DNA from 3 places in the Shewanella sp. HL-SH4 genome. Region 1 is predicted to be linked to each of the others. Evidence: predicted binding sites of a transcription regulator. Region 1 holds the regulator's gene; each other region holds the start of a gene.
What was found. Region 1 encodes FliA, which starts transcription of late flagellar genes. Its sites were predicted from a motif close to CTAAAGNTNNNNNNNNNNNNGCCGATA; they were not measured.

Region 1 (5,878 bases):
TGAAGCTCATCAAGTAACTTCTCAAACTCGTCGTCGGTTATATCATCTGAGTCTACCATTTGAACTGGAGGCTCTACAGATTTAGCTGGTGCAGGTTTACTCTCAGCTGCACTTAATTTATTTGAACCATGAAGTTCATCTAACAATGCCTCAAATTCGTCATCAGAAATTTCATCTGAGCCAACAGGAGCTGGAGCTGATTGCTGAGGTGTTTTAGCTGTTGATGAAGTAGTTGCTACAGGACTATTACCTTGACCATGAAGCGCATCTAATAATGCTTCAAATTCGGACTCATTTATTTCGTCAATATTAGTGTCAGCGCTAACATTGTCTTCAATGAATTCTGGTTGATTGACAGGCGCGATTTCCTCTACGAGTTCTTCTACTGGCTCTTGAATCAGCTCTTCACTCTGCCCGCCCATTTCTGATGGCAAAGGTGCACCCGAACTGAGTAGCTTCAATTTATTAAGTAGTTCGACTTCAACAGGATCTTGTTCTTCGCCTTGCTGAGTTTGGGCAAACATAATGTTAATAGCATCAACTGCCTGCAAAATGATATCCATCAATTCTGCATTAACACTCCGTTTTCCGGTTCTCAATAGATCGAAGGTATTTTCCGCTTCATGGCAGACGTCTACCATAGGTTTCAAACTTAAAAAACCAGCTCCACCTTTTACAGTATGGAAACCGCGAAAAATAGCATTCAACAAATTACTGTCATCAGGATTATTTTCAAGCGCAACTAACTGCTCTTGAAGAAGCTCTAAAATCTCACCAGCCTCTACCAAAAAGTCCTGGAGTATCTCTTCATCAACATCAAATGACATTCAACTGACTCCTAATTAGAAACCCAGACTGGATAGCAAATCATCAACTTCATCTTGACCTGCGACCACGTCATCACGCAATTCTGCGTGCATAATTGGGCCCTCTGCCTCTATTTTATTCTCTTTTTTAACAGTTTCCGGTTGCGGCGTATAATCACCAAATACTGTCAACATAGAGACTAGATTATTTTCGACTTCGCGAACTAAGTCGATAACTCGACGGATCATTTGCCCTGTTAAGTCTTGAAAATCCTGCGCCATCAGTATTTCATTTAGTAATTGTCGTAAACGGGTTGTATCGTGTTCACTATGTGACATAAGCTGCTGAACATCATGACAAAGTTTTTTGAACTCACTCAACTCTATGTCTCGACGCATTAACTTATCCCACATAGGGGTAACAGATTTTATATTGGTAATTATTGTATCGGCCAAAGGTAAACATTCTTCAACTGCATCCATGGTTTTATTTGCAGCTTGTTCTGTCATATCAATAACGTAATTTAATCTCTCTTTAGCATCCGGTATTTCAACCTTGGCTAATTCTGATAAACGGTTATCTACCTGAAAATCTTGAAGTGCACTATGAAGTTGACGTGTTAATTTCCCGACCTCTTCAAATAATTCACGCTGTATTGGTGTAGCGAGTTCTCTAACAACGTCGTCAGCTTGATCTTGCTCCCCCGCAGTAAGCAGTTCGACAAGTTGCTGGGCCTGCTCGAGAGTAATTAACCCCGATATTATTGGCTGCATAACTTATCCTTGCTTAAGCGAGACGTTCAAAAATTTTATCTAATTTCTCTTTAAGGGTAGCCGCTGTGAAAGGTTTAACAACATATCCATTCACACCTGCTTGGGCGGCTGCAATAATTTGCTCACGCTTAGCTTCTGCCGTAACCATCAAAACAGGTAAATGTTTTAATGAATCATCGGCACGAATAGCCTTCAGCAAATCAATACCTTGCATACCAGGCATATTCCAATCTGTTACAACAAAGTCAAAATCACCTTTTTGCAACATAGGTAAGGCTGTTGATCCATCATCTGCTTCTTGGGTATTATTGAATCCCAAGTCTCGCAACAAGTTCTTTATGATACGTCGCATTGTTGAAAAGTCGTCAACAATAAGAATCTTCATATTCTTGTCCAAGGTTTCCTCCGGTGAGCTGACACTCTAGTGCTCTAATTAATAATTATTGTTGTGTCCAATGCTTGAGTTTGCCTTTTAATCTAAGCATAGCCTGACTTAATATCTGACTAACCCTAGATTCGCTTACTTCAAGAATTGCACCGATTTCTTTTAAGTTTAACGCTTCGTCATAGTACAGTGAAAGTACTAATGCATCTCTTTCTGGTAAGGTTTTAATTGCTTCCACCAGCGCTGATTTAAATTGCGTTTCAGCTAATGCTTCAAAATTATCATCTGGTATTCCATCATCTGTTACTAACACATCTTGCGAAATACCTAAATCTTCTATGCCTATGATTTTCCCAACAGAAACATCATTTAAAATATGATGGTACTCATTGAGCGACATATCAAGTTTTTCTGCAATTTCTGTGTCACGAGCATCACGTCCCAACCCTTGCTCTAGTTCGTCAATAACCTGCGCAACCCGGCGATTATTGCGATGAACTGAACGAGGAACCCAATCACCACGGCGGATTTCATCAATCATAGCACCGCGTATCCGAATGCCTGCAAAGGTTTCAAACTTAGCCCCTTTGGTGTCATCAAATTTTGATGACGCTTCAAGTAACCCTATCATGCCAGACTGTAGCAAGTCGTCGAGTTGCACTGAAGCAGGTAATCGCGCCAACATATGATGTGCAATTCTTTTTACCAGCGGTGCATACTGTTCAACAACGGATGTTTTATTATCGAACTGAGTATACGCGGCGGCTTTATTCACTCACTCTATCCTCTTGTGTTTCTTTGCGTTGGACTAAACGTTCAACAAAAAACTCTAAGTGTCCACCCGGCTGTTGTGGAACTGGCCAGCTCATAATTTTATTTGCCAGGCCGTGATAAGCAATAGCTGATGGCGACTTTGGATACGCCTCAACAACTAACTTTTGCTTTCGCACAGACTTACGTAAATTTTCATCAAATGGCACGGTTGCAACTAACTCTAAAGCAACATCTAAAAACCGATCCGTTACTTTACTTAGTTTAGCAAACAATTCCATTCCTTCACGTAAACTGCGTACCATATTAGCCACAATTTTGAAATGAAATACACCGTGTTCACGGCTTAATATTTTTATCAGTGCATAGGCATCTGTAATAGATGTCGGTTCATCGCATACCACAATTAATACATCTTGTGATGCCCTTGAGAAACTCAGTACCATATCTGAAATACCTGCCGCGGTATCGACAATTAATATGTCAAACTGTGTACGCATCTCACTGAAAGCACGAATTAATCCTGCATGTTGAGCCTGGGTTAACTCAACCATAGCTCTGCTTCCAGACGTTGCAGGAACAATACCAATACCTTTAGGGCCTCGAACAATGATATCGTCTAATTCGGCATCGCCAGATAAAACATGAGATAAATTTTTCTCGGCACGAATTCCTAACATCACATCAACGTTAGCTAAACCAAGATCCGCATCTAATACTAAAACACGTTTACCTTTTTCCGCTAGGGCAACGGCAGTATTTATAGAAACACTGGTTTTTCCTACCCCACCTTTTCCACCGGATACGGCAATTACTTTAACTTTTTCGTTATTTGGTTGATTCATCATACGTAAACCACTTGCTTGATCACGGGTCATATTCTTACTCGAATGCATAAGTCATTTCATTCGACCATGCGCTTGTGTCTTGAGAAATTACTTGTTCTGTTTCATTTAACGCGGCTAAAGCTTGCTTAGCCAGAGCTAAAGTATCTGCTACTTTTATGTCTTCAGGAACACGTTGGCCATCAGTCACATAGCTTAATGGTAACTCATTTTGTATCAGAACGCTCAATGCACCTGCAATTGATACAGATTCATCTAATTTGGTTAAAATTACACCCGCTAATGGAATGCGTTTAAAATGATTAACCGCGTCTTGTAATACCCTGCGTTGCCCTGTTGCCGACATCACTAAATAGCTGCGAATTGGGATCCTACTGTTTGCTGTCAAATTATCAAGTTGTTGATAAAGACGCATATCACGTTGCCCCATACCCGCTGTATCTATAAGTACTAACTTACGACTTCTAAATTGGTACAAAATCTGTTCTAGCTCGGTGACATCATGTGCTTGCTTTACTGGACAACCCATTATTTTGCCATAAGTTGCTAATTGCTCATAGGCGCCAATACGATAATGATCCGTTGTAATAAGTGCAACTTGATCTGCACCATGTTGTGCTGCAAAACGTGCAGCAATTTTTGCCAGAGATGTCGTTTTACCAACACCAGTTGGTCCAACAAAAGCCACAACGCCTCCGCGCTTTACAATATCATCACCTTGGTTATCAAGTAAGTTAGCCAAACTTTGTGGTAATGAACGCACTAATTCCGCTGGATTATAGTGTTGACTCAAAGATGAAAGTTTAGCTGCAACGGGTGCTGAAAACTCTGCAGCAAGTAGTTTACTTTCAAGCATAGCACCCACAGGATCTTTCCGCTTTTTTTGTTCAGTCATCAATGAAGATACTTGATGAGTCAGTAAGTTACGTAATGAAGCCATTTCTTCACGAAGCGCATCCATTTCAGTCGAACTGACTTTATTATTTTTTGACTGCTTATCAAATCCAGCCTGTTGCTGATACTGAGGTTTAGCTGGCTTGGCGTCAGCTGTCGCACCTTGTAATTGGCGCGCCCATTCAGGTAAATCAGAGTCATCTTGTTTAGGAGGCATTTGCTGACTTAAGCGGCTTTGTTGTTTCTCTAACAACGCTTGTAATGAATCTGCCGCTGGCGGTGGATTAATTTTTGTCTTTGCCTTGATTACAGAGTTAGATGCAAGTGATACGCGATCCTCACTTAGATCCATAAAGCCTGGAGTCGGTGCCGCCATAGCGGCACTCGCCTTAGGCTCATCGTAATCAACGGCGGCGACAATCTCGATCCCGCCTGCCACTTTTTTATTCGACATAATGACAGCGTCAGAGCCAAGGGTCTCTTTTACTTGCGCTAATGCTGCGCGCATATCTTTGGCAAAAAATCGTTTAATTTTCACTTACGCACCTCTTTTATCTGACGTTATCACTATTGGCCAACAGATGAAACAATCCGTATCTGTTTCTCATCTGGAATTTCTTGATACGAAATTACCCTTAAATTTGGAATAGTGTACTTAACAAATCGTGACAGAGTTGAACGTAGCATGCCTGATGTCAATAAAATGGCTGGCTGACCGACCATTTCTTGTTTCTGTGAAGCATCAAGTAATGACTGCTGCATGCGTTCTGCAAGGCCTGGTTCAATATTTGGCCCCTCTCCCCCTGTCGCCTGCATAGACTTATGCAACATTTGTTCCAACTCTGGAGCCAAAGTAATGACGGGGATTTCTAGCTCAGGTCCGGATATTTCTTGCACAATCATACGTTTTAGCGCGATTCGAACTGCAGCGGTAAGCACTTCAGTATCATTACTTTTGGTGCCGTATTCCAGCAAAGTTTGCACTATAGTACGTAAGTCACGCACAGATACACCTTCATTCAATAGATTTTGCATTACTTTAACCACATTGCCCAGCGACATTACATCCGGAATAAAGCCATCAACAAGTTTTGGTGACTGCTTAGAAAGCATGTCCATTAATTGTTGTACTTCTTCATAACCTAATAACTTAGCAGCATTATTACTGAGTAATTGGCTGATATGGGTTGCAACTACTGTCGCAGTATCTACCACTGTATAGCCTAGTGTTTGCGCATGCTCACGTTGCTCTGGTGCAATCCAAACGGCTTCTAACCCAAATGCAGGATCAGTCGTTTCTATGCCATCAAGCTTGCCATAAACTTGGCCAGGATTAATGGCTAATTCACAATCATGTCTGACTTCAGCTTCACCGACGACCACGCCCATTAAGTGAATACGAT
Region 2 (5,878 bases), 1.4 Mb from region 1:
TAGGCTTATCATCGAAACTTACGCCTATCACTAAAATAACAATCGCACCAATGTGGATACCGGCAGAAATCGCTACCGGTATTTTAATAGTAGATTGATTAGCCACCTATTTCTCCTTTGGTGAATCAGTCATTAACCCTACCGCAGGCACGCCCGCTTGTTGCAAGCTCACCATGAGTTGAATAACATTTTCATAGGCAATACTTCTGTCTGCCTTTACAACCACAGGTCGTAAGGGTTCAAGCTGGATCATAGCGCCAACCTGAATTGCAATTTCATCCAGGTCTAAAGGGTCGCTATTAGAACCAGTACCAACGTTTAAAAAGTATTCACCCGCTGCATCAATAGAGGCTACGATTGGCGGTTTACTGTCTGGTGGTAATGATTCAGCTTTGCCCTGTGGCAATTCAACTTTAACACCCTGAGAAACAATTGGCGCCGTGACCATAAAAATGATCAATAGCACCAACATAACGTCGATATACGGTACAACGTTAATTTCAGCAATAGGACGTTTACGCTTACGTTGGTACATTACACCGCTTCCTTTTCACTATAGGCTTGGCGCTGTAAAATGTTAGAAAACTCTTCCATAAAGTTTGCGTAGGCCATCTCTAGCTTTTCAGCTTGTGTAGCAAAACGGTTGTAGGCAACAACTGCTGGAATAGCGGCAAATAAACCCATAGCGGTTGCAATCAGTGCTTCAGCAATACCAGGTGCAACCATGGCCAATGTGGCGTTTTCTACTGTACCTAACGCGATAAACGAGTTCATGATTCCCCATACGGTACCAAACAATCCAATATAAGGACTGGTAGAACCGATCGTGGCTAGCATAGGTAAATTGTTTTCCAGTTTTTCCATTTCACGTGACAAACTCACGCGCATGGCTCTAGATGTGCCTTCCATTACAGCATCTGGTGACTTACTGTTAACTTTGATCACTCTTGAGTATTCTTTAAAGCCTGCAACAAACATTGCTTCTAGGCCAGCAATGCTTTCGCCTCTGGCGGTTAGTTCTTTGTATAAGCGGTTTAAGTCTACACCGGACCAAAAGGTATCTTCAAAACGCGCGGATTTTACCCGTGCTGAATTCAGCATTGATCGGCGTTGAATGATCACCGCCCAAGATGCAATAGATAAACCTAACAAAGTAAACATAACTAGCTTTACCAACACACTGGCTTGTAAAAACAAACCAATAAAAGACATATCAGCGTGCACTCTTAAACTCCTGAACGATAAATTCTGGGATGGCTATGGGACGCATTTTTGATAAGGACACACAAGCGACTATCACTGTTGCCTCACAATAGCATTCACCTAGCTCATCAATTAAACGCTGTTGGAACACCAACGACGCTTTTTTTAATGACGATATAGAGGATTCAACTATAAAATCCTGTTCAAACTTTGCCGCGCGGCGAAAATCTAATTCTGCACGTTTAACAACAAAAGCAATGTCATCAGCCAATAATTTAGTTTGACTAACGCCCATTGATTTAAGCCATTCGGTGCGTGCTCTTTCAAAGAAGTTTAAGTAATTTGAATGATAAACAACGCCACCAGCATCGGTGTCTTCATAGTACACTGTTACGGGCCAATTAAACGTCATTTTAAGACTCGTTCTTTACTTACAAAATTTTGCATACTATACCGAGTAGCAAGGCAGTTGTGAATCATCTCACCCGCTAAAAACAGACTTTATTTCGAGCATAACAGTGTTAAATTGCATTATCTGGGGTTTAACCAACTTAGATGAAGATTTTTTAATGTTTTCTGGCCTTCAAACAACCCAAAAAATGAATCTTAATTAGATAAAGTCATCGCATTTAATGATACAAATTGCAGCTTAGTTAAATATTAATTTCAAAAAGCAGGATATCGCTATGCTTTGCCAGTCAAAAGTATTAAAACCGATCGTATTTAAAATAAAGTGAATCAATAAAAGCTTATTTTTTCAGGTAAATGATCACTTTACCAAAGCTATTAACATTTACTTTTAAAAAACAATTCAACTTATCCGAATATTTATTCACTCAAATACTAATTATCTCAACAAAACCTACCCTCGTGCTATTTAAGGACCATTTTTAATTCAAAACCAGCACAATCATCCATTAAAAAATCTAATGTGAAAGCGAAAAAAATCTATCTTGTGCATTTAGAGTAATAAATCTATTATGAACTTGTTTTCAGGACACATCGATTTGATGAGAAAACAATGAACTTAAAGTTAGTGTTTGTGAAACATTAACTTATCTCCAGTTCTTATGCTTGACTTCCTTCCTTAAATTTGTTGATTGCAAATTATTTAGCCCACTCGGTTTGAGTGGGTTTTTTTTGTCTAAAATTTACCTTCAAAAACATACAAAAAAGCCTGAACATGATTCAGGCTAATGCTATAGATTAATGGCTAAGGTTACTTTGAAACAAATTAAGGTCTGTTAGTTTTAAAAGTAACTATTAATTGCACTATATAGGTTTAGTTATTCTAATCACGACTCTGCGGTTTGTTTGTCGCTCTGACGCTAAGTCATTACCAGCCACGTGACGTTTTTCACCATGCCCTTCTGTGGTGATACGGTCTTGTGAGATACCACTGGCGATTAATAAACTTTTAACTGAATCAGCACGTTTTTCTGACACTTTTTGGTTAATTGAACGTCCGCCGTAGCTGTCGGTATAGGCATCAACCACCACTAACTCGATATTCGGGTCATATGATAAATATTCTTGTACTTTTTTAAGCTGATAATTTGAAAAACGAGTTAATTCGGTTCCACCCTCTTGGTAGTTTAATACCGTGAATGCAATGTCATCAAAACTGTAGGGTAATAAATTAGCCAAGCATGAGCGAAACTCACGGTACTTGCTGGCAAAGTTCACCGCTGAAATCCCGACTGCAACTTTACTTGATGCATCATACCAATCAGCATAATAAAACGTAGGCTGACGGCCCTGGCTTAATTCATTTAGCATAGTCCAGGCAGCTTTTTTAGGCACTTCACCGTTAAATTGTTTTTGATACTTTAATGCGATGATTTCTTTTGATGCATCACCTGGGCGCCAGGTCGGTGCTCGGCTGATTAATTTAGCATTGGTAACCGCGTCTGGCTTTGCCCACATATCAAGCGTAAAGAGTAGGTTGAGGTTTTTTCCTGACTTACTAGAAAAAATAGCTTTGCCGTAGTCTGGTATATCATGCTCTAGTCGACATTCAATAGGGGTATTTTCACCTACACGCCAGGCAGAGTTTTCAAGGGAGGCAACATAGTGAAGTAGATCAGCACTTGCAGAAGCACTGATACACAAACTGGATACTAATATGATTTTTTGCCACATGGTGTCACCTGTCGATTTTATTACCTGTTAATATATCGGCGGCTAAATCCTTTTCTTAAGTTTAAATTATCACTGAAACGAGCATATTAAGACAGTTTGGGTATAATGCACGGCCTATCTGTCACAATAGGCGCAGGCAGGCCTTTACTGGTGACAATAATATTCAGGTTTAATGGGGTAATAGAATTACATGAGTGACATCTGCAACAGCAATAAATTTAAATATCGATTTCGCGGTTATTTTCCTGTGGTGATTGATGTTGAAACAGCAGGATTTAATGCTAATACAGATGCATTGCTTGAAATCGCAGTTACCATGCTAAAAATGGATGATGACGGCTTTATAAGCTTAGATAAAACCCTTCATTACCACATTGAGCCATTTGAAGGTGCAAACCTTGAACCCGCTGCATTAGCGTTCAATGGGATAGACCCTACTAACCCGCTTAGGGGGGCTGTTGATGAAAAGGCTGCTTTTTTAGAAATATTTAAAGAAGTTAAAAAGGCTCAAAAAGCGGTTGGCTGTCATCGCAGTATTGTTGTGGCGCATAATGCGGCATTTGATCTTGGTTTTGTTAATCAATGTATCGAGCGAAATAGTTTAAAGCGCTCACCGTTTCATCCCTTTGCCAGTTTTGACACAGCGTCCCTTGCCGGATTAGCTATTGGCCACACGGTATTGGCTAAAGCGTGTAAAATGGCTGGCATTGATTTTGATAATAAGGAAGCTCATTCAGCACTGTATGATACTGAACGTACCGCTGAACTTTTTTGTTATATCGTTAATCGCTGGAAAACCCTTGGCGGTTGGCCATTAGCGATTATGGATGAGTCAGATGATGATACTGACAATAGTGATACAGACGACTGAACTTAGCCGATGTGCGGTTTAGATTAACTTTATTAACGTTACAGAAACAAAAAAAGCTGCCTAGGCAGCTTTTTTGATATTTAACAAGCGAAGATTATAGCTTGTCAGAGTGATCTTTTAAGTATGAAGCAACACCATCAGTGCTAGCTGTCATGCCTTTATCACCTTTAGACCAACCTGCTGGACATACTTCACCGTGCTCTTCGTGGAATTGAAGTGCATCGATCATACGTAGCATTTCGTCAACGTTACGGCCTAATGGTAAATCGTTAACCACCTGGTGACGTACTTGACCTTCTTTGTCTACAAGGAATGAACCACGGAAAGCAACACCTGCTTCTGGATGTTCAACATCGTATGCTTTACAAATTTCATGCTTAACGTCAGCAACTAAAGTGTATTTAACTTGGCCAATACCACCTTTGTCTACTGGAGTGTTACGCCATGCGTTGTGAGTGAACTGTGAGTCAATAGACACACCAATAACTTCAACACCACGCTTGGTGAACTCTTCCATGCGGTGATCAAAAGCAATTAGCTCTGATGGACACACGAAAGTGAAATCTAAAGGATAGAAAAAGATAACCGTTGGCTTACCTTTAGTTGCCGAAGCAAGGTTAAAGTTGTCAACAATTTCGCCTGAACCTAATACTGCTGCTGCGGTAAAGTCTGGGGCTGGACGGCCTACTAATACGCTCATTTTATATCTCCATTAATGGCTTGTTAAAATTCTAAAAGAAGGTGCAATGTTCACCCTTCCACAATGTGCTATACCATACCTTTTATTTGCGCCCCCGATAAGAGGTTTCGAATGAATTTTGTTTTACCTGCTGAAAAACCCCTCATCACAGCCTTACTATTTTTAAGGTTTTAAAAACAAATAACTAAAAATGGCTTACAACAGATGACATTTTGGCCTGATTCTTTAACATTGACGCACGCGATAGGCACTGCATGCTATTGATACACTAATAAAATAAAGGCTTTACTGGACAAGCAAAGTAAATAACGGCATAAATAAACGCCTTAATACTTATAATAAATAGAATTAAAAAATATGAATGCTGTGGTGATATCTGTTTGCTTAATGCTTGCATTGAGTTTTGTTCGAGTAAATGTGGTAATTGCACTGACAATAAGCGCTTTGGTTGCCGGCCTTGTTGGTGGGCTTGATATACAACAAACAATTTCCGCTTTTAACGATGGTTTAGGTGGCGGTGCTCAAATCGCCTTAAGTTATGCCCTACTGGGGGCGTTTGCTGCAGCATTGTCACATTCTGGTTTAACTACATTAATTTCTAACAGTATTATTAAAAAATTGGGCAAAGAGCCTAATAGTAGTAATACCAAGGTTGTACGATGGATGCTATTGGTGACTATTCTGGCAATGGCTATTTCGTCGCAAAATATTTTGCCCATTCATATCGCTTTTATTCCTATTTTAATACCACCACTATTACATGTGTTAACCGCATTAAAAATTGATCGCCGCCTTATTGCCTGTTTACTAACCTTCGGCTTAGTGACTACCTATATGATTTTACCCATAGGTTTTGGCGGTATTTTCTTAAATGACATTCTACTGGCGAATTTAAACAGTAATGGCTTAGACGCGGTTCATGCTCAAGTACCACAGGCGATGTTATTACCCGCATTAGGCAT
Region 3 (5,878 bases), 520 kb from region 1:
GACGATGATTCAATAATGGTGGTAGTTTGTGTAATCCAACCATTACATAAAGAATATAAAAATAACGAACGGGCTAAACGATGCTTTAGGCTGCCCGTAGGATGAGTACTTTCATCTTTAAGATAAATATCAACACCGTTAAGTTGTGGTAAATCGAGTTTTATAAGGTGAGTATCAGCAGAACGTTGATAGTCTGCATCAATCTTAGCAATGGCCTGGTTTACCCAATTCGATGGCATAGTATTTTCTCATCGTGATTATTAATGACTTAATCTTAAAGAAAAAAAGGTGTTAAACCTAGCAAAAATAAACTGGTTGAGATAATAGAGAGAATTAATACGAATGTGATTAACTAATGAAGGATATATTACAGATTTTGAGTGATATAGTATGAAGATTAAGATGTAAAATGGTGGAGGGAGAAGGATTCGAACCTTCGAAGGCTGAGCCGTCAGATTTACAGTCTGATCCCTTTGGCCACTCGGGAACCCCTCCACTGAATAGAGATAAATGAGCAAGAAAGATGGTGGAGGGAGAAGGATTCGAACCTTCGAAGGCTGAGCCGTCAGATTTACAGTCTGATCCCTTTGGCCACTCGGGAACCCCTCCACATATTTCTTTTTCGTCTATCTAAATTACATCGCAAATGGTGGAGGGAGAAGGATTCGAACCTTCGAAGGCTGAGCCGTCAGATTTACAGTCTGATCCCTTTGGCCACTCGGGAACCCCTCCTCAATTGCGGCCGCCATAGTAGTCATAAACCCAAAATATGTAAAGGCTAAAAATGAATATTTTTCTAAAGTTTAGGTGTGTTTGGTCGATAAAATAGCATCGAGTCATAATAGTGTTGTTTTTATATGCAAATTGAATCACTACTGGTCAATGAATTACAATTAGGCAGTCGTTTAAATGCGGCTGTCGAAAACCAGCGTCGTGGTGAATTTGGTTTACTGTTAGCCATGTTGTCAGCAGACAGTAATTATATGGCTCAATTTCAATTTGATAAACACCTAACGATTGACCAGAAACTGTATAAACAGTTTCAACTGCAACAACCACAAAAATTAGTTGATGATTTATCTGCTACTGCTGAGCATACAAATAATGGTGCTGTTTTTCACTCCCAAGGGTTATGTCAATTTCATTTACAACAAAGCTTATGTCCTGAAGCCATTGTAATACGAGGTAAACATGATGATGCAATGACCCAAGCATTAAGTAATAGCAGCCATTTAGTGCGATCAAAATATGAAGGGTTAGAAACCCATTATGAGCCTACTGAAGACATGCATTTTGTTGAGCAGTTAGAGCGTCAACGACAGATTAGTCAAACGATGATCCAACTCACCGCATAAAGTCCTCCGCTTGAGGCTATATCATTTGCAGAAAAACATGGTGCCAACTCGATATGTGAGCCAAGTAAGGGAAATTGTTATTCAGTTATTTTATGATAATCACATATAAACCGATCTTCATTCTTCAGCTTTGGGTGGTTCACTATGGTTAACACAATTAAACAACAACAGCAGAACGTAAACGACTCATGCAGTGATTGCGGTAGTTTTGTTGATATCGGCGCCGTAATTGATGAGCACGATACCGAGTTAATATTAGTTTTTAAGGGGGAGGCTGCTGAAATCGACGCACATAAGCTTGCCAATACCGCGCAGAATCGTTTCGACAAGGTCGATGTTAAAATTGTTCATGTAGGCGATGATGTTAAGCTTATATTGTATTTTTCAGTGACGGTGGAGAAAATGCTATTTCAATTAGAAAATGGCGTATAAATAGGGTTGCTGTTTGTTAATTGCGGGTGTATCGTCAGCGATTAAATTTTATAACAGCCTTTGATTATCAAGAGTTAACAAACAGCTTATTATTAAGCTCCCAATGGTATGTATTGAGTTTCTGCACATTGCTCACAGAGCGAACTAATTATAATTCAGCAGAATGAGAATACATGATGTCTTTTCGGGAAACTAATGACACAAGAACAAAATCAGCACCTTTTAGAGTTAATTGTAAACTCTAGTGCGAAACAGCAGGGGAACTTTACAAAAACCTCTGAGTTAGTTAGTCGGCTGTTGCAGCAACATTTTGTTGATTCTTCGGTATCTGTTTGGCTATTTGACGAAAAGTTGGACAGTGCAGAGCCATCATATGATGCACAACAAAATCCTTCTTTATCCTGCTCAAAAAGACTGATTTCTCATTATTCAGGCTGCGATAACAATAGGCCGATACCCACCCTAGCCGCTGTGCAGTCGGGCATAAACATTTGTTATTTTGATGAATTAAAAAACCACCGTTATATAGCCACTAATAACATCTCCCATGATAACCACTTAATTCATTCTTTTGATTATTATGGTATTAACCATATTGTCAGCACACTTAATGTTGCTATACGGATTAATGGCCATATTGAGGGGGTGTTAGCGATTGATTTTAAATCATCATTTGAATGGCAACTTGAACAAATTCAAATTGTGATTCAGTGTGCGGATCAGCTTGCGTTAACTTTGGCAACTCGATACTCCTACGATAAATCAGAACAAATCCATTTGTTGCGCAATGCTGCAGAACATTCAGAACATGTGGTTATGATTGTCAATACAGATACTTTAGTTGTCGATTATGTCAATTATGCCCATCAAAGAATGACAGGCTTATTACGCAGTGATATTGAACATCAAAGTGTGATGAATTTAGATATTTTTCGAAATAAACCCGATGTACTTCAACATATATTGGCAAAGCTTGCGAATAATGAAAGTGTAATAGGAGACATTAAACTTAAACGAGTCGATGGTAAACAATATTGGCTACACTATCACATTACCGGTTTTATGACAGAGCAAGGTCATCACTATGCCTTGGTTTCAAGTTATGACATCTCATCTGAATTTGAACACCAAGCAGATTTGGAATATTTAGCATGGCACTGTAGTTTAACTGGCCTACATAATCGATCTTTCTTTACTCCACTGCTGGATAAATCCCAAGATGGCATATTATTATTGGTTGACCTATTGGGCTTTAAGCGATTTAACGATACCCACGGCCATGAACAGGGTGACTCGTTATTAATTGAGGTTGCGAGACGTTTAAAGCACTTTGCCGCGAACTACAAAGCAATAGATGTGGCTCGAATTGGCAGTGATGAGTTTTGTATTTTGTTGCCCCACATGATGTCAGCACAAGACTTAGACGAGTTGGTCAGTAAACTCATCACCAATTTATCCGCTTCTATGATTATTAATAGAGAGAAAGTTGTACCTAAACCGGCTATTGCTATCGTTGACATTGGTTCAGTAATTGATTTATTTGCACCTTTATCCTGTGCAGATATTGCGTTGCAATACGCAAAAAAACAGTCAAACGGTTATTACCAATTCTTTAATGAAGAATTACTTCAACAATTTAAAAATAATGCCGAAATCGAAAAAGACTTACAGTCTGCTATTAAAGGTCGTCAATTTGAGTTGTACTATCAACCGTTAATGGATTATCAGAATCACCAGTACGTCGGAGCTGAAGCGTTAATTAGATGGAATCACCCTAGAAAAGGGGTGCTATATCCCGGTGCATTTATTGAAATAGCTGAACAGTCGGGCATGATTAATGCCGTTGGATCTTGGGTATTAGAAACAGCATGTAAACAATTAAATTTGTGGCAGCATAAAAATGTGGACATTACCATGCATGTCAATGTCGCTGCTAGACAGTTTTTTAGTGGTGATTTATTTGAACAGGTGTGGGATCTGTTAACGCGTTATCGCATTAAACCAAGAAGCCTTATTCTTGAAATCACTGAAACCGAACTAATGGGCGATATTCGCTATGCCATTAACCTTTGCCATGAACTTGCCGATCTAGGTGTGGGAATTGCTATTGATGACTTTGGCACAGGTTACAGTTCAATGAAGTACCTTAAACAGTTTCCTATCACCAAGTTGAAAATAGATCGTTCATTTATTATGGATATATCATCCAGTAAGCAGAGCCGTGAAATTGTGAGTGCGATAATTGCGATGGCTAAAGCGCTGAATATGTCAATTACCGCTGAAGGAGTTGAGACCATTGAGCAAGCTGCTTTTTTAGAAAAAATGCTGTGTGATCAAGCGCAAGGTTACTTATATAGCCCAGCTATTCGAGTGAATGATTTTAATGATTTAGTCCTAAACTCACTATATTAGCCCGTATGAACGCTTTTATTAATATTGTGTCATAATAATTTGTTTAGCTGATACAGCATTGTTTGAACTTCTTACCACTTTGGCATACGCACTGATCATTCCTGCGCGGTAAATCTGCTTCCATTTGCACACCTTGGGTATAAAACCATTGACCATCCAGTCGAACAAAATGTGATTCTTCAAAAATAGCATCAACGCCTTTATCAAGCTTATACCAAGCTTTAAATGTCACAATCGCTTGTTCTGTATCGATAAATGTCAGTTCGAAAGCCGGATGACTTTTATCTATCAATTGATGTGCTAATACCTGCAAGCCTAACCATTGTGTATTACCTTGAGATAATTGTTCAGCTGTTAAGCCATCCAAATATTGCTGGTGATGGGTATCGATTAAATAATTAAACTCACCAACGACAAATGCACAATAACGAGAGCGCATTAATATGTCGGCACTGTCAGCAACTATTTTATGTGTGTGATAAACAGAGCAACAGGCTTGGTAGGCTATACCGCTATGACATGGGCAAGGTTGATTTTGGTCAAAGGTAGCAAATTGCATTATTTAGGTTGTTCTGTAGATTGTTGAATAAATTGCTTACCGTAATACCAATTTGGCATAGGTTTGGCGCGGTAATAAAACTCAGGTTTTGAGCGAGTATTAGAATCGACACTTATTTTCCATTTACCTTCCGCTGTACGTCTGGAGACAGTAACAAATTTTCCGGCAAATTCACTTACAGGTTCGCCTGATTCTTTACCAGGGTGAAACCTTACCAGGTAATAACCAATGTCGGTCGATTGGTCAGCTGATGACTGACGAATTGCTACGCGAAAATCAATTTCAATTTTAGCGTTTTTTCGTTTAATTTTAGCAAAAAACTTATGATATAAATCAATGATATTGTTTTTGCCGTAAACAATATCTTTATCTTGTGTTTCAGAAATATACACAGCATCGTCAATGTATATATCATTTATAACCTCCATGTTAAGGTTATAAAATCCCTTTGTTAGATGACTATAATTTTCATTTAGCATGTCATTATCTGATTTTGTATTACTGTAACAAGGCATTGAAGCCATAGTGGCAAGCAGACTGACTAGCATCATTATTATTACGGGTTTCAAAAGCTTCATTAAACCGAGTTTCTCATCAAATTGATCTATTTTACAATATGGTAGGTACTATAAATTATTCTTTACCGTCGCCATAGAACATAATCATTACAAAGTGTGTAGGGAGGTAATGTGCTTAAAGATGATAAAGTGCTGTTTTTTGAAGAGATGGCTGATGTCATACCGCTCAAGGATATTAATAAAACACAATCTGTAAACTTGGCTAGCTCGTCTTCACCTACTGCGGGGCAATTAGCTAAACAAAGCGCCTTAAATGAGCATGATCTACTTACTGTTTTACCGCTCATGCCGTATCAATTTTCGAGGATCAGCCCAGACGAAATAGTCAGTCATCAGCATGATGGTATGCAGGATGCTGTCTTCAAACAATTACGTTTGGGTAAATATGATATTAAAACGATTTTAGATGTGCACGAATATAGCTTGGTCCAAGCTAGACTAAGTTTAATAAATTGTATTTTTGGTGCGTTTGAACGCGGAGAACGCAATATTCTGGTTATTCATGGTAAAGGCTATAACAGTAAGCCTTACCCAGGTTTAAT

Region 2: a site for FliA is predicted at 3,379-3,405, ahead of ACRWQL_RS17070 (flagellar protein MotY). Genes of this name have one in related genera too.
Region 3: a site for FliA is predicted at 797-823, ahead of ACRWQL_RS01890 (VC2046/SO_2500 family protein). Genes of this name have one in related genera too.

What each region holds. Positions count from the first base shown of each region.
Region 1 covers NZ_CP195037.1:725,651-731,528, forward strand. Annotated here, with positions in the region: gene ACRWQL_RS04090 (chemotaxis protein CheA) at 1-827, opposite strand, end outside; gene ACRWQL_RS04095 (protein phosphatase CheZ) at 843-1,580, opposite strand; gene cheY (chemotaxis response regulator CheY) at 1,594-1,977, opposite strand; gene ACRWQL_RS04105 (RNA polymerase sigma factor FliA) at 2,021-2,740, opposite strand; gene ACRWQL_RS04110 (MinD/ParA family protein) at 2,733-3,614, opposite strand; gene flhF (flagellar biosynthesis protein FlhF) at 3,619-5,013, opposite strand; gene flhA (flagellar biosynthesis protein FlhA) at 5,043-5,878, opposite strand, start outside.
Region 2 covers NZ_CP195037.1:3,659,742-3,665,619, reverse strand. Annotated here, with positions in the region: gene tolA (cell envelope integrity protein TolA) at 1-106, opposite strand, end outside; gene tolR (protein TolR) at 107-535, opposite strand; gene tolQ (protein TolQ) at 535-1,224, opposite strand; gene ybgC (tol-pal system-associated acyl-CoA thioesterase) at 1,214-1,615, opposite strand; gene ACRWQL_RS17070 (flagellar protein MotY) at 2,476-3,345, opposite strand; gene rnt (ribonuclease T) at 3,536-4,216, shown strand; gene ACRWQL_RS17060 (peroxiredoxin) at 4,311-4,916, opposite strand; gene ACRWQL_RS17055 (Na+/H+ antiporter family protein) at 5,274-5,878, shown strand, end outside.
Region 3 covers NZ_CP195037.1:205,869-211,746, reverse strand. Annotated here, with positions in the region: gene ACRWQL_RS01910 (PLP-dependent cysteine synthase family protein) at 1-239, opposite strand, end outside; tRNA gene ACRWQL_RS01905 (tRNA-Tyr) at 411-495, opposite strand; tRNA gene ACRWQL_RS01900 (tRNA-Tyr) at 525-609, opposite strand; tRNA gene ACRWQL_RS01895 (tRNA-Tyr) at 648-732, opposite strand; gene ACRWQL_RS01890 (VC2046/SO_2500 family protein) at 858-1,355, shown strand; gene ACRWQL_RS01885 (DUF406 family protein) at 1,500-1,787, shown strand; gene ACRWQL_RS01880 (sensor domain-containing phosphodiesterase) at 1,983-4,199, shown strand; gene ACRWQL_RS01875 (YchJ family protein) at 4,243-4,758, opposite strand; gene ACRWQL_RS01870 (YybH family protein) at 4,758-5,186, opposite strand; gene ACRWQL_RS01865 (Smr/MutS family protein) at 5,448-5,878, shown strand, end outside.